2 regions of the Pseudalkalibacillus sp. Hm43 genome follow, and region 1 is predicted to be linked to the other one. Evidence: riboswitches for the same ligand, from Rfam matches in the RefSeq annotation. Region 1 holds a riboswitch; the other holds the start of a gene.
The links. A riboswitch is a leader RNA that binds a small molecule or an ion and turns the genes downstream of it on or off. The one in region 1 is predicted to bind S-adenosylmethionine.

Region 1 (7,532 bases):
GATGAGGTACCAGAAGAAATCAAGCGTACGTTTGATAAGCTAGGTATCCCTGAAGCAGAGCAAAAATATCTTGCTGGTGTATCCGCTCAGTACGAATCTGAGGTTGTATACCACAACATGCAAGAAGACCTTGAAAACATGGGGATTGTCTTTAAAGACACTGATACTGCTCTTAAAGAGAACGAAGAGCTGTTCAGAGAGCACTTTGGGAAAACAATACCTCCATCTGATAACAAATTCGCAGCATTGAACTCTGCAGTATGGTCTGGTGGTTCCTTCATCTACGTTCCAAAAGGTGTGAAGTGTGATACACCACTACAAGCGTACTTCCGAATCAACTCAGAAAACATGGGTCAATTCGAGCGTACATTGATCATCGCGGACGAAGATTCTTCTGTACACTACGTTGAAGGTTGTACAGCTCCAGTTTATACAACGAACTCACTACACAGTGCAGTCGTTGAGATTATCGTCAAAAAGAACGCATATTGCCGTTATACGACGATCCAGAACTGGGCAAACAATGTCTTCAACCTCGTTACGAAGCGTGCTGTAGCGGAAGAAAACGCGACGATGGAATGGATCGACGGAAACATCGGTTCCAAGCTGACGATGAAGTACCCAGCAGTCATCTTGAAAGGTGAAGGCGCACGTGGTATGACATTGTCCATCGCACTTGCTGGTAAAGGTCAACACCAGGATGCTGGTGCGAAAATGATTCACTTAGCTCCGAATACGTCATCTACGATCGTATCGAAGTCCATCTCTAAAGGCGGCGGTAAAGTAACTTACCGCGGTATCGTACACTTCGGACGTAAAGCACAAGGTGCTCGCGCAAACGTTGAGTGTGATACGCTCATCATGGATAACGAGTCTACTTCTGACACGATTCCATACAATGAGATCCTGAACGAAAACATTTCCCTTGAGCACGAGGCGAAAGTTTCTAAGGTATCAGAAGAGCAACTCTTCTATCTCATGAGCCGTGGAATCTCTGAAGAAGAAGCAACAGAAATGATCGTAATGGGCTTCATCGAGCCATTCACAAAAGAACTTCCAATGGAATACGCAGTCGAAATGAACCGACTGATCAAATTCGAAATGGAAGGCTCAATCGGATAAAAATGATGAAGAACCCTGGCATGATTCATGCCAGGGTTTTTTTATGTATTCTAATTTTCCAAAAATATTGATAGGTAAAATGTATAATAGACTTTATTGATATTCTGAAATGTGTAGCAGGAAAAAATAACAATATATAGAATTTATTTATTACTAAAGGGGGGAGAGATTATGACAGCGGAAGTAAGTATTCTCAACCGTTCTGGAGTTGCTCTCGCAGCTGATAGTGCGGTCACGATTGGCGCAAGAAAAGTGTATAATTCTGCAAACAAGCTTTTTTCATTATCTAAATTTCATCCGGTTGGAATAATGATATACGGTGGAGCGAGTTTTATGGAAATTCCTTGGGAGACAATAATTAAATCCTTTAGAAGCCATCTTGGGATGAAAAAATTTGATAAATTAAAAACATACCAAGAGGAGTTTATAAAATACATATCTAGTGATGACCGATTAAAGAATGTAAATACTGAAAGAAAAGTTGTAGGTAGAACATTTTCTGAAGTACTTAATTTTGTTATTAATAAAGTTCAAACTATAGTTGAAGAAGAGTTAATACAGGGGCGTAGAATTCCTGAAGATCAAGTTAAGGATCATTTAGAAAACAGTGTTAAAAACTATCTAGATCATTTAAGGGATACTAATCACATCATATTGGAAATAAATTTAGATGATTTTACACGTGAACACTCAGAGGTAGTTGAAAGTGTAATTAAGGAGAAAGTACTGTTTAACATCGATAGCTCTACTCGAGTAATATTAATGGAGTTGGCATTTGAAGCGGTACGAAGAAATTATTTTACTAATGGATCATCAGGATTGGTTATTTCTGGTTATGGAGAAGATGAATTATTTCCTTGTTTGTATGAATTTAAAACTGATGGATTTGTACTTAACACACTCAAATTAGAGCAACAAAATGGGTGTGAAATATCTATAGATAATGATAAACCGTCCTCAGCAGTAATACCATTCGCTCAAAAAGAAATGGTTTATTCATTTATGAAAGGTATGGATCCGGTACTACAAGAAAATATACAAAATTTAATTGGAGATATTTTTTCAAAGCTTCCACAAATAATTCAAGAAAATACCAGTGTTCAATTCTCATCAAATGAAGTTTCTGAATTATCGGACTTGGGTATGGAAATCATTAGACAAATATTTCATGAGATATCTTCATTTCAAAATAGTCAGTATTCGTCACCAGTAGTCGAGATTGTTGATTTCTTGCCGAAAGAAGAAATTGCAGAAATGGCAGAAGCATTGGTAAATCTTACATCGTTTAAAAGAAGAATTTCGATTGATACTGAAACTGTGGGTGGACCAATTGATGTTGCAGTAATTACTAAAGGTGATGGTTTTATTTGGATAAAAAGAAAACATTATTTTTCTCCAAATTTGAATTATGGATTTTTTCAAAATTATTTAAGGGGTGGTAAAAATGATGATTCCGTTAATGAGTGATGAGAAATCAAACAAGGAGAAATTTTTCAATTTGACCCCAGAAGAAAAACTTTGGTTTAACTTAAAGGAAAAAGAGAAGGAAGAGGAAAATGAGTTGTATAAAAGAGTAATTGAAGGTCTGAAAAAAAATAAAGATAATAATTAGGACATGGTAAATCAAGATCAAAAACAGTCTTAAACTCAAATTCAAAATGTTTTGCTTGATTAATTGACTTCGGGTCTTCCGAGGTCTTTCTTATCAAATTAATGCCTGTATGCTTGTAAAAAATTTTGTTCAAATAAAAAATATGTCAAATGCATTCACTCATTTTACTTTATGTTCATAATATAAATGTACTACTGAACAAGCTAATGTAACGATATAATTTTATGAGAAAAAATCCTTTACAACGTTACCGAATCGTAGTAAGATTCTAATTAAATCAAATTTAAATGAATAATGAAAACTTCTTATCCAGAGAGGCGGAGGGACTGGCCCTTTGATGCCCGGCAACCATCGAATCAATCTTATGATTGACGAGAACGGTGCCAATTCCTGTAGGATAGTCAAATATCCTAGAAGATGAGAGGATCGTTTATGATCATAACGAACCCTTTTCTTACTGGATAAGAAAAGGGTTTTTATATTGGGTATAATGTCTAGCTTCAGCACCTTGTCACTTGGATCACTTCAATTCTCCTGCGGCGGAAACAATCTCCTCGTCGGATCTCCAGTGACCTTCGTGACTTGACGCGGTGCTTACGCTTTTCTACCTACAAGCTCTCGAAGGAAGTTTCGTTATTTTTGAAAGGACAGATGAGTAATGGCAACAACTACAGCTACAGCAATTTTTGGTGCAGGATGCTTCTGGGGAGTGGAAGCGTTCTTTGAGCAAATTGAAGGAGTCGTTTCAACTCGAGTCGGATATTCTGGAGGACTTTTAGAAAATCCAACTTATGAGCAAGTGAAAGCTGGAAACACGGGACACGCTGAGGTTATTAAGATCGAATTCGATCCTACTGTCATTTCGTACATTGAGTTACTGAACAAACTGTTTGAAATACATGATCCGACTACCTTGAATCGACAAGGCATTGATATTGGTCATCAATATCGTTCCGCCATCTTTTACACAGATGAAGATCAGAAGATCGAGGCTGAAGGAAAAATTACGGCTCTGAAAGAACAAGCGGTATATAAGCTGCCGATCGTAACAGAAGTTAGACCGGCTTCCACTTTCTATGATGCAGAAGAATATCACCAAAAGTACTTTCAAAAGAATGGTTCTGCAGCTTGTGGCATCTAAAGGTTTTCTTACAGCCCTACGAACAGCAATCGTTTAGACAAGTCGAATAGTTTTCTGAAGAGACTTAAACACGAAGGGCTAGAAATGTATGCTACGTATTCAATATTTCATTCTTGCGACAGGGATTGTGATTTTGATATCCCTGAGCATAGCTGCTTTTGGAAACTTATGAAGAATGATAGAGCTCTTAAAACGATAAGAGCTCTTTTTATTTTGCTATTACTTGCACTTTTTACGTGAAGAACTCAAAATATAAGTACGAATATATGAAAATGAGAGGTTACGAATGTATGATTGAGATTGGAGTGACGGGTTGGGGAGATCATGACTCGCTGTACCCGCCGGATATCAAATCAACAGATAAATTGAAAACCTACAGCAGCTTCTTTCCGACTGTGGAAGTGGATTCGTCTTTTTACGCGGTTCAACCCATCAAAAATTATCAAAAATGGGTGAGGGACACTCCCGAGCGCTTTTCATTCGTGGTAAAAGCGTATCAAGGCATGACGGGACATACGAGAGGGGATATCCCTTTTGAAAGTACTGAAGAGATGTTCCGCTTATTCAGAGAGTCCATCAAACCTTTGCAGGAAGCGCATAAGCTGAAGATGGTGCTTTTCCAATATCCTCCGTGGTTTGATTGTAACCGGGACAATGTGGAACAATTACGACAAGCGAAGGAAAAAATGGGGGATATCCCTGTGGCGCTCGAATTCCGCCATCAATCCTGGTTCCATCCATCATTTCAACAACGGACCTTGGAATTCATGAAAGAGGAAGGCTGGATCCACAGTATTTGTGATGAGCCCCAAGCTGGAACCGGCTCTGTACCTACAGTCCTTGAACCAACTCATCCGGACCAAACGCTGATCCGGTTTCACGGTCGAAATGTCCATGGTTGGCAAAAGAAGGGCAAGAGCAACCAAGATTGGCGGGATGTCCGATATCTTTATCGATATTCTGAGGATGAGCTCATAGAATGGAAAGAGAAGCTTCTCGAGCTCCATAAGCCGGGTCACGATTTGACGGTCCTTTTCAACAACAACTCAGGTGGAGACGCCGCAGACAATGCAAAACAGATGATCGACCTATTAGGCATCGATTATGAAGGACTTGCACCGAGACAGCTTGATCTTTTCTAATGAACAAATGACTAGAATCATCAAAGGAGATGGTACAATGAGCCGTATGAAGCTCCATCTGTATCATACGAATGACTTACATAGCCATCTTGAACAGTGGCCGAAAATAATGGGCTTTCTTAAGCAACAGCAACAGATCCATGACCAGAACGGTGAGTGTGTGATCCGTTTCGACATCGGTGATCATGCTGACCGTGTGCATCCAGTGACCGAAGGAACGGACGGTCAAGGTAATGTGCAGCTCATGAATGAGGCTGGTTTTTTGAACGCGACGATCGGGAACAACGAAGGCATCACATTTTCTAAGGAACAACTCGATGCCTTATATGACGATGCCAACTTCCAAGTCATTCTTGGGAATTTGAAAAACAAAAATGGAGATCAGCCTCACTGGGCAAAGCCTTACGACATCCACACGTTGCCTAACGGGCTGAAGATCGGTGTCATCGCTGCAACGGCACCGTTCAAAGCGTATTATGAATTGTTGGATTGGGATGTACTCGATCCTTATGACACAATCAAACAATATGCTGAAGAAGTGAGAGGAGAGGTTGATCTCCTCATACTCCTTTCCCATCTTGGTTTGGAAGCGGACAAACAATTAGCTGAAGAAGTCGAGGAACTGGACATCATCCTCGGATCCCACACCCATCACGTTCTACCTGAAGGCATTCACTCTACGAAAGGTGTAACGGTCGGGCAAGCGGGTAAATTTGGTCTCTATGTCGGGCATATGGAGATCGATTGGAATGAAGAAGAACGGAAAATAGACCATATAAAAGCGGAAGTGTTCGACGTTCGAAACCAGGCTCCAGATGAAGAGAGTGAGCTGCTTCTCGACCGGCTGAAGGATTCTGCGAGAGAAAACCTTCAAGAGGTCGTCGCTGTTTTGGATGAGCCGCTTGAACTAGAGTGGTTCAAAAAATCACCTTTTTCAACGTTGCTTGCCGAAACGATCCGTGAATGGTGTGATACCGAAATCGGGATGATCAATGCCGGACTCCTTCTAGAGCCTTTGGAAAAAGGCCCGGTAACGAAGGGGGATCTTCATAGGGTTTGCCCACACCCGATCAACCCGTGCAAGCTCCTTTTAAAAGGAGAGTACTTGAAAGAAATGATTCATCAAGCTATGACGAAAGAGCTTGTCCATCTGGAGATCAAAGGTCTAGGATTCCGTGGTAAAGTGATTGGGCAGATGATTTTTGACGGTGTGGAAACGGAAGGACAGATGATGGAAGACGGCGAATATCACGTACGCAGGATCCTGATCAATGGCGAGGCACTTGATCAAGAGAGAATCTACACGATCGGGACGGTAGACATGTTTACGTTCGGTCGATTATTGCCTTCTGTGGCATACGCGGAACAAAAATCCTACTACTTGCCCGAAATGCTTCGCGACGTAATAGCCTGGAAATTAAAAACCCTAGAAAGATAGGCAAAGCGCCAACACGCTTTATTCTGCTATGACATATTCATAGTAAGGAAAAGGAGCGTGAGGAAGATGATTACCGTCACCCCGATTGAGATTGACGGGCATTTGTTTACTGGAGTCACAGTTGCATTACCAAAAACAAATTTCATGTCCATCAGTAACGATAAGGGCTATATCATGTGTGGCGCACTAGATGTCGCCTTACTCAACGAAAAATTAGCAGAGCGCAAAATCATTGCTGGTCGAGCAGTAGGTGTTCGAACACTGGATCAATTGCTGGATGCTCCATTAGAGTCTGTCACACTCGAAGCAGAAGCGCTGGGCATTACAGTTGGTACCACAGGTCGAGAAGCCTTGCTTAAAATGGCTCAATGATGATGTTCCCTTTGAAAATAATAGCGATACAACCCCCGTTCATTGCATACATATAGCAATAGATAGGGGGTATTTTTATGTGGCGGATCCGAAGGCGGGCCCGTGCAAGAGGTCCACTGCCTTTTCAATATGTCTTCATCATTTCGTTCATCATCTTTATCTTGTTGACCGCCCAAGCATTATGGCTCGTCGATCGGGGCATTCAACCTGCGCTCATGAAAATAGCCGAAACGGAAACAGAGGATATCGCGCAATTGGCGATACAGAGTGCGGTCAAAAACCGAATTGTAGACTCTGGAAAACTAGACAACTTAATTGTGAACATCCAAGATAACGATGGGAAAGTCGTTGGTGTGACCACAAATCCACAGGTAGTCAATGAAATCCAAGCTTTAGCGACAGCCAATGTACAAATGCTTTTAGAACAAATTGAACAGGGTAAGAAACCTGATTTCTATCGATTTGCAGATGTCGATGTGGAAAGGGAAAATGAACAACAAGCAGGTATCGTCACCGAGATTCCTCTCGGTCGGGCCACGAACAACTCTTTACTAGCAAACTTGGGGCCAAGTATCCCAGTCCGTTTCCGTGTAATCGGAAGTGTGCAAACCGATTGGGTCGAAGAGACCCAAACTTCTGGTATCAATAATACGAAACTAAGAGGATGGATCCATGTGGTCGTCAAAGTACAAGTCGTCGTACCAT
Region 2 (7,532 bases), 1.8 Mb from region 1:
AAACCCGGAAATTATAATCCAAACCCGGAAATTATAATCCAAAATCAGGATTTATAATCCAAAATTGAAAAAACACTCATCTGAAAATGAGTGTTTCTCCCCGTTATGCCGTTACGGAAGCTTTTCGGACTCCGGAAGGAAAGGTGCCGGAAATCGGATAGGCGACCAATCCAGGTGATTTTTCAACGATTTGCTCGACAACGGTCGGCCTCACTGTGACTACCTTTACCGCATGCAACTGACCATGGATCTGCAATGTGTGATCGATTTCCACCTTTCCTGGAACAGTCGTTTTACAGTTTCCGATTAGAAGGTAGGATTGCTCTTGCTCAACAGCGCATATATTAAGCTCTACTTTTCCAGGTAATACAGGCTCTTGAACGCCACGACCCACGTTCACCAAATCCTCCACTACTGCACTCGCTGTCGGGAACTTTCCGGCACCTGGTCCTTGGAGCTTCAACTGTCCGACGAAATCCCCTGTGATGACGAGAGCGTTGTCGACCCCTTCGACAGAATAAAGGGGATGATCTTCAGCTACCAATTTCGGTTCCACTCCGAGCGTCAACTTTCCTTCCCGCAACTCGAGTGATGCGATGTGCTTCAATCGGAATCCAAGCGCTTCCGCCACTTGAAGATCTTTTACCGAAACGTGCCGGATCCCTTTGTGGTTCACCTCGTCCCAGTTGACCCTGACCCCATACAATAACTCTGTCAGAATTACGGTTTTGAAAAAAGCGTCATGTCCATCGACGTCGTTGGACGGATCAGCCTCTGCATACCCCGCTTCCTGTGCCGCTGCCAACGCATCTGAGAAAGAACGACCTTTTTCACGTATTTCGGTCAGGATATAGTTAGAGGTTCCGTTCAGAATCGCGTCGATCTTCACCACCTGGTTGGCTTGGAGAAGCTGCTTCAACGTGCCGATCACCGGGATTCCGCCTGCGACTGCCGCTTCAAAAGACACCTCTACTCCATGGACTGCTGCCAGCTTTTTCAACTCATGCCCTTTATGTGCGAACAACTCCTTGTTCGCTGTGACCACATGACACCCTTTTTCAATGACACGCTTTAAGTACGTATAACCCGGTTCCACTCCGACGATTGCTTCAACCACAATATCCAAATCCGGTATGTGAAGAATCTCCTCGAAGTTCGATGTCACCAGTACGTCCTCATCAACCTCGCGAGATTTCGTTTCATCCTGGATCAGGACTCCGGCGACCTCGACCTCTTTGCCAAAAATCGTCCGGAGCCTATCTTGCTGTTTTTGAATGATCTCATACACACCGCTTCCAACAGTCCCGAAACCGAGTAACGCTATCTTCAATTTGGCCAATTTTTTACCTCCTTTTCTCAAACTACTATGAACCTGACCACCATACCTACCAACACGAGAACGAGAAAACTTCGAACATCCATAAGTGGTATGCGTTCTTTTTTCATAAAAGTTTAGCCGACCACTTTCGTTGTGTTGAAGGAGGAGAAGCCAGTCGCAACTTCGATCGCCTGCTCAAGGTCCTCAATCAGATCTTCGACGTTCTCGATGCCGACCGATAAACGGACCAGATCTTCCGTCACTCCTGAATCTTTCAACTGGTCCGGGGACAACTGCTGGTGCGTCGTACTTGCCGGATGGATGATCAAGCTCTTCGCGTCACCGACATTGGCGACATGCGACCAAAGAGCAACACTGTTGATGACCGCTGATCCTGAATCCCTTCCACCCTGGATACCGAACACGACAATCGAGCCTGCTCCTTTCGGCAAGTATTTTTTCGCCAGTTCATGGGATGGGTGATTTTCACTTTCCGGATACAACACCCATTTGACCGCCGGATGGTTTTCCAAGTATTCCACCACTTTACGAGTATTGGCGACGTGCTCCTTGATTCGCACGTGCAAGGTCTCCAAACCGAGTGCGATCTGGAACGCATTGTATGGGCTGATAGATGGCCCTGTATCACGTAAAAGCTGTACGCGCGCCTTCACGATGAAAGCTGCTTCAGGCAACGCTTCCGAATAGATGATGCCGTGATAGCTGTGATCCGGCTCTGTAAAACCAGGAAACTTCGGTGAGTTCCAGTCGAACTTTCCGGCGTCGACGATGATGCCACCGAGCGATGTGCCGTTCCCTCCAAGCCATTTCGTCGCAGAATGGATGACGATATCCGCTCCGTGATCGATCGGTCGCGAGAGATACGGTGTGGCGAACGTGTTATCGACGATCAACGGGATGCCTGCGTCATGGGCGACTTTCGCAACCGCTTCGATATCCAATACGTGAAGTCCCGGATTCCCGATCGTTTCTGCGAAAATCGCCTTCGTTTTCGGTGTGATTGCTCTTCTGAAGTTCTCTGGATCCTTCGGGTCGACGAAATGTGTCGTGATGCCGTGCTTTGGCAGCGTTGTCGCAAACAAGTTAAACGTCCCACCGTACAGAGTGGATGCGGAGACGACTTCATCCCCCGCTTCTGCGATGTTGAAGATGGCCGTTGAAATTGCCGCCATTCCGCTGGCCAGCGCCAAAGCGCCGATACCGCCTTCAAGTTGCGCCACCCGCTCTTCCACCGTCGTCACCGTCGGATTATGGATTCGCGAGTAAATGTAGCCTTCTTCTTTTAACGCGAATAAGTCCGCAGCATGATCCGTATTTTCGAACTTGTATGCGTTCGATTGATAGATTGGTAGCGCTCGCGCACCTGTTACAGGATCAGCCTGCAGACCACCATGTACCCCGATTGTTTCTAAACGATATTTCTTGTTTTCACTCATTTGAACCTCTCCTTTTCATTTATGCTTGTTTGTGTTGGACCAATGTGTCGAGCTCGGTTAATTTTTCCTGAATGAACCAGCCCCATTTTTCAAATTCGACGAGAAAGCCGTCATGACCGAATTTTGATTTCACCTCGTAAAACTCCGCGTATCCTCCTTCTTGCTGAATCGCTGAAATGAAACCTGCCAATACTTCCGACGGATAGACGAGATCCCGGGTGAATCCGACACCGAAAACCGGAACCTGATACCCGTGGATGACTTGCTCGAGGCCACCTCTTCCCCGGCCGATGTCGTGTGTGTTCATCACATCAAGCAGCGTCAAATAACTGTCTTTGTTGAATCGTTCCTGCAATTTTTCCCCTTGATAACTTAAGTAAGAAGCGATTTCGTACGTTGGAATTCCATCTTCTGCAATGCGCTGGTTTCGGTTGAACCGCTCATTGAAGAGCACATCCGAACGATAGGTCATCATGCCGATCATACGGGCGATGCTCAAGCCTTGGTCCCCTCCGTTCCGGATCGCTTCACCGGAAATATGGTTGAACGCGATGCCGTAGTCGCTTAAGGTTGGCGTCACTGCAATCGGAAACAGCGCATTCACGAACTCCGGATACATGAGTCCCCACTCAAGGACCTGCATGCCCCCAAGTGAACCGCCCATCACACCCTTCAACCGTTTGAACCCTAAGATTTTCAAAGCGACGTATTGGACTTCGACGAGATCCCGGACTGTGAGACGCGGAAAATGCTCCCCGTATGGCTCACCCTTTTTCGGATCCATTGACTGCGGACCGGTCGAGCCGTTGCACCCACCGAGTACATTGAAGGTGATGACCTGGTACTCTGTTGTATCGATATAGCCGCCATCCTCAATCAATCCTTTCCACCAGCCGGGTTCATCCTCTGTTCCCACAGTCAGATGTTGACCGGTCAGTGCGTGGCATACAAGAATCGCTGGGGCATCCCGTGGTCCGCACCGTTCATAAGCGAGTTCCACCTCCACCAGGCTCTCACCCGACTCAAGCGTAAAATTAGGAATCTGCACGATGCCCGTTTTGTAAAAGTTTTTCTGACTACTCACCAAATCGATCCCCCTTTGTCTCAGATTGATTTATGAAGATTCGAGAAACGTAAAAAGCCTCTCTGTATAGACAGAGAGGCAAAGTTAGCGAATTTGTCTCTCTCATCTCCCAAAGCGCATAAACGCCTTGCAGGATTTGGCACCATTTCAAACGTGACGTACGTTTGACGGTTGCCGGGCTTCATCGGGCCAGTCCCTCTGCCTCTCTTGATAAGAGCTTGCATATGAAATTAAGTTTTAAATTATCTGAATCTTAGCACGGTGATTTCAACGTGTCAACATCCAGATTTCAATTTTCCGAGTTGTACATCTATTCCTATTCAGAGTATAGCGAAAAAGTTCCAGCCAATTTTTTTAAACGGATTCTTTCTTCGGAACGATCGCACCTTTCTTGGAACGTAACGTCGTAATGAAACCGTCCAGCACCTCGTTGCTATAGACGAACCCTTTTCTTTTATAAAATTCGAGGGCCTTCTCATTGCCGTTGGAAACGAACACAAAGTAGTCCTCTACTTCCCGGTAGCTGTCGAGCCATTCCATCGACATGTTGAAAAGCTTGGACCCGATGCCGAGATCGCGGTACCCTTCATCGATGTAGAAGTTCGCCAAGCAGCCCACTTCTTCTCCCTCCACCGTATCCAGGTCGAAGAACGTGGCGAAATCCATGTCGTACGTCTCCTTAGGGGCGATGTTGGAATACACGTAAGCCACCGCTTTTCCATCGATCTTCGCGACCACGGTAAAATTATGTGTAGACCGTTGTACGGCAGGAATCATGCGCGATTCGAAGCTCATCGAGTCGAACAGCTCTGGGCGGAAATGCGCCATCGACTTCTGGAACTTCATCAATTTGTTGCAAAGGTCCCTGCAACATTCAATTTCGTCATCTTTGACGATTTCATATGTAATTTCCACTGGATTCACTCCTTTTTCAGCTCAAAACCTCCACTCGGTGGTCGGTTTTGGCACTTTTCGTGGGCGGTTTTGTAAAAAACAGCGTCGGTTTTAGAAAAATCAGGGGTGGTTTTAGAAAAATCCACTCTGGTTTTGCAAAAAATCACTGACGTTTTGTAAAAATGAAGGGTCGTTTTAGAAAAACGACCTACATTATTTTATGTGTGGGCCACCTATTTCTTTTTCACCGACTTCGACTTCGCTGATCCCGTAAACGGATTCATCTCGTACGTTAAGTCTTTACCAGCCGCTTGTTCCTCTTCATGAACTGCTTTTCCAATTGCTGCATAGTACCAGATTCCCGCGCCTAATGCGATGATTCCACCGACAACCGGCACCCAGACAAAGAACTGATCCATGTCGACCTCCTATGTCCTTTTACTCTTTTTCAAAGTTGTATACACTGAACCGCTATAAAACTAGCAGTTCGGCACCTTATACTCTTCTCCTTCTACATGAAAAATCCTCTTCCTAGGTGTGGAATAGGTGTTTCCTCCCATCACACAGGGATAAGGTCGTTCATATGATATATAATCGAGCATTGGACAACCCTTCTGGAGGTACACAATATGACAAGTCATAGTTTTCATAAACGTAAAATTGCGAACCACCTGATTACCCGGCCAATCCCTCTTTTTGATGAAGATTTTCCTATCATATTCTTCTGGAATCCTAAATGTGGATGTACTTCTCTCATAAAATGGTTTTTCTATCAAATCGGGAAGCTACAGGATGCTACGGAATACGATGAAATCATCCATACTTACAGAATGAAAATATTTGAACAACAAGACAACCATACGAATAAAATCCGGAAGCATTTGTTGGATGGGACGAAAGATGTTTATAAACTTGTCCGTGATCCTTATACGAGAGCCGTCAGCTCTTACTTCCATACACTCCGGACCCCGAGCATCATGAACTCGGTTGCTCCAGGCATGGATCAGGGATTGTCGTTCAAACAATTTCTGTATCGTGTTCAAAATATGGGAGTTGAACGTGGTAACATCAACGGGCATATGATACAGCAATATCTTGATGGTGAGAAGATGTTCATCAAGAACTTTATCAAGCTTGAACAATTCGCTCCCTCAATCAAAAAGATAGAGGAAAAGTATCAGCTACCCCCTTCACCGCTGGAGGAAATTATCAAATCTCCTCATCACGTCACCCAGAAGATGAATACCAGCGACAACCGTAACTTTGCCAACATGAGATTATCTAGCCAATCATTTTATCAACCTTTGCCACCATATGAAAATTTCTACGATCAAGATACCTTGCAATTAGTCAGTACAATTTATCAAAAGGATTTCATCAATTATGGGTACGACCTCAAAAAGATCTAAAGAAAAAGAGCTGATATGAAGTCAGCTCTTTTCTCATGATTTAACGTCCTGATGAAGTGCTAAAGTGCGTTTCTTCCCCGTTTTTGAAAATCGCAAGACGATCATAATCTCTGTCGAATTGGACTTCATAGATCATCCTGTTATCTAGCTCTTTGTTTTTATCTTCTGTTGTAGTTTGTTCCTCATAATAAATGTTCAAGGTATCGCCTTCTGGATCAACTTCGAAGTTACTGAAGCTTGAGGCTGCTTCACCTTGTTTCACGTTCCACCCGTTCAAAAATACATATATTCTTTCCCCTTGATCTTGAAAAAGGTAAATCCCATTCTCATCTTGTTCATTGAGAAAAAATGAGCTGATTTCTTTATCCAATTCATCCATTTTGACTTCCTTATGGACCAACTCGTTTTGACTACACCCTGCTGATAGAAGGAACACAACCAACATCACAAGTATTTTCTTCATCTTGAGATCTCCTGTTCTTGAGGAGCGATCGACTTCACCCATTCGAATCCTTCTTTTACAAAAGACGCACTTGGATCGGTATGCGGTGTGTGCTCAAATACAAACCGCAGCCCTTCAATACTCGCCAGATACTTCAGCAAAGGCTTTAGTGTGTACAACTCTCCTTCATAAGATGGATGTACCATCGTCCAAATGTACTTGTCACCGTGAAAAGTCACATTATGAATATGCGCGACAGCGATATGTTTTTCCCACTTTTTTATGTAATCGAGTGCGGATTCACCTTTTGCCATCAGGTAATCCCCAATGTCGATACAGAGCTTCAGACCATACGTGGACCACGTCTGCTCTGAAAATTGATGTAAATATTCGATGCCTGCAGTTGACCTGTTCAATCCAAGTTTCGGTTCACATACAATCGGCAGCTGATATCGTTCTTGGATAGTGCTTAATTTCTGAAGACCTTCCTCAATGCGCTCGTTGGCGTCTCCATCATTCTCCCCTTTAAAAAATGGAAAATGGACGAGCAGATACTCCGCACCTAGCGACGACAAGCGCTCCGCTTCCTCTTCAAGCCTTTTCCAGGCAAACGACGGATCGTGGACGACTTTTTCCAAAAGATCGTATTTACTATCCTGTCGAAACACTGGTGAATGAACACCAAAGCTTGCCCGATGTTTTTTACAAGTTTGCAAGAACAATTGAAAGTCTTCTTCCTTCGCAAATTCGCCAATTTCAATATGTTCGATTCCCTTCCAGAACAGATCCTCAAATCGATCTGGATCAGATAAGATGGTACTTCCGGATACTGCATAAGTCAAAGCCAAACTAAAACCCCCAATGAACAGCTATATTTCTACCATAAACATTTCATTATGAGCTCTTCATTTTCCTTCTATGAATTTGA

Region 2: it holds a riboswitch for S-adenosylmethionine, as region 1 does, so the genes downstream of both, ACXQIQ_RS06920 (homoserine O-acetyltransferase family protein) here and msrA (peptide-methionine (S)-S-oxide reductase MsrA) in region 1, are expected to answer to the same signal.

What each region holds. Positions count from the first base shown of each region.
Region 1 covers NZ_CM135129.1:3,127,686-3,135,217, forward strand. Annotated here, with positions in the region: gene sufB (Fe-S cluster assembly protein SufB) at 1-1,122, shown strand, start outside; gene ACXQIQ_RS16275 (hypothetical protein) at 1,294-2,589, shown strand; gene ACXQIQ_RS16280 (hypothetical protein) at 2,567-2,734, shown strand; SAM riboswitch class I at 3,037-3,158, shown strand; gene msrA (peptide-methionine (S)-S-oxide reductase MsrA) at 3,393-3,875, shown strand; gene ACXQIQ_RS16290 (DUF72 domain-containing protein) at 4,166-5,017, shown strand; gene ACXQIQ_RS16295 (bifunctional metallophosphatase/5'-nucleotidase) at 5,055-6,455, shown strand; gene ACXQIQ_RS16300 (YunC family protein) at 6,522-6,827, shown strand; gene yunB (sporulation protein YunB) at 6,905-7,532, shown strand, end outside.
Region 2 covers NZ_CM135129.1:1,308,097-1,315,628, forward strand. Annotated here, with positions in the region: gene ACXQIQ_RS06910 (homoserine dehydrogenase) at 104-1,339, opposite strand; gene ACXQIQ_RS06915 (O-acetylhomoserine aminocarboxypropyltransferase/cysteine synthase family protein) at 1,453-2,775, opposite strand; gene ACXQIQ_RS06920 (homoserine O-acetyltransferase family protein) at 2,795-3,859, opposite strand; SAM riboswitch class I at 3,959-4,076, opposite strand; gene ACXQIQ_RS06925 (GNAT family N-acetyltransferase) at 4,214-4,774, opposite strand; gene ACXQIQ_RS06930 (hypothetical protein) at 4,987-5,172, opposite strand; gene ACXQIQ_RS06935 (sulfotransferase family 2 domain-containing protein) at 5,383-6,162, shown strand; gene ACXQIQ_RS06940 (hypothetical protein) at 6,203-6,625, opposite strand; gene ACXQIQ_RS06945 (TIM barrel protein) at 6,622-7,452, opposite strand.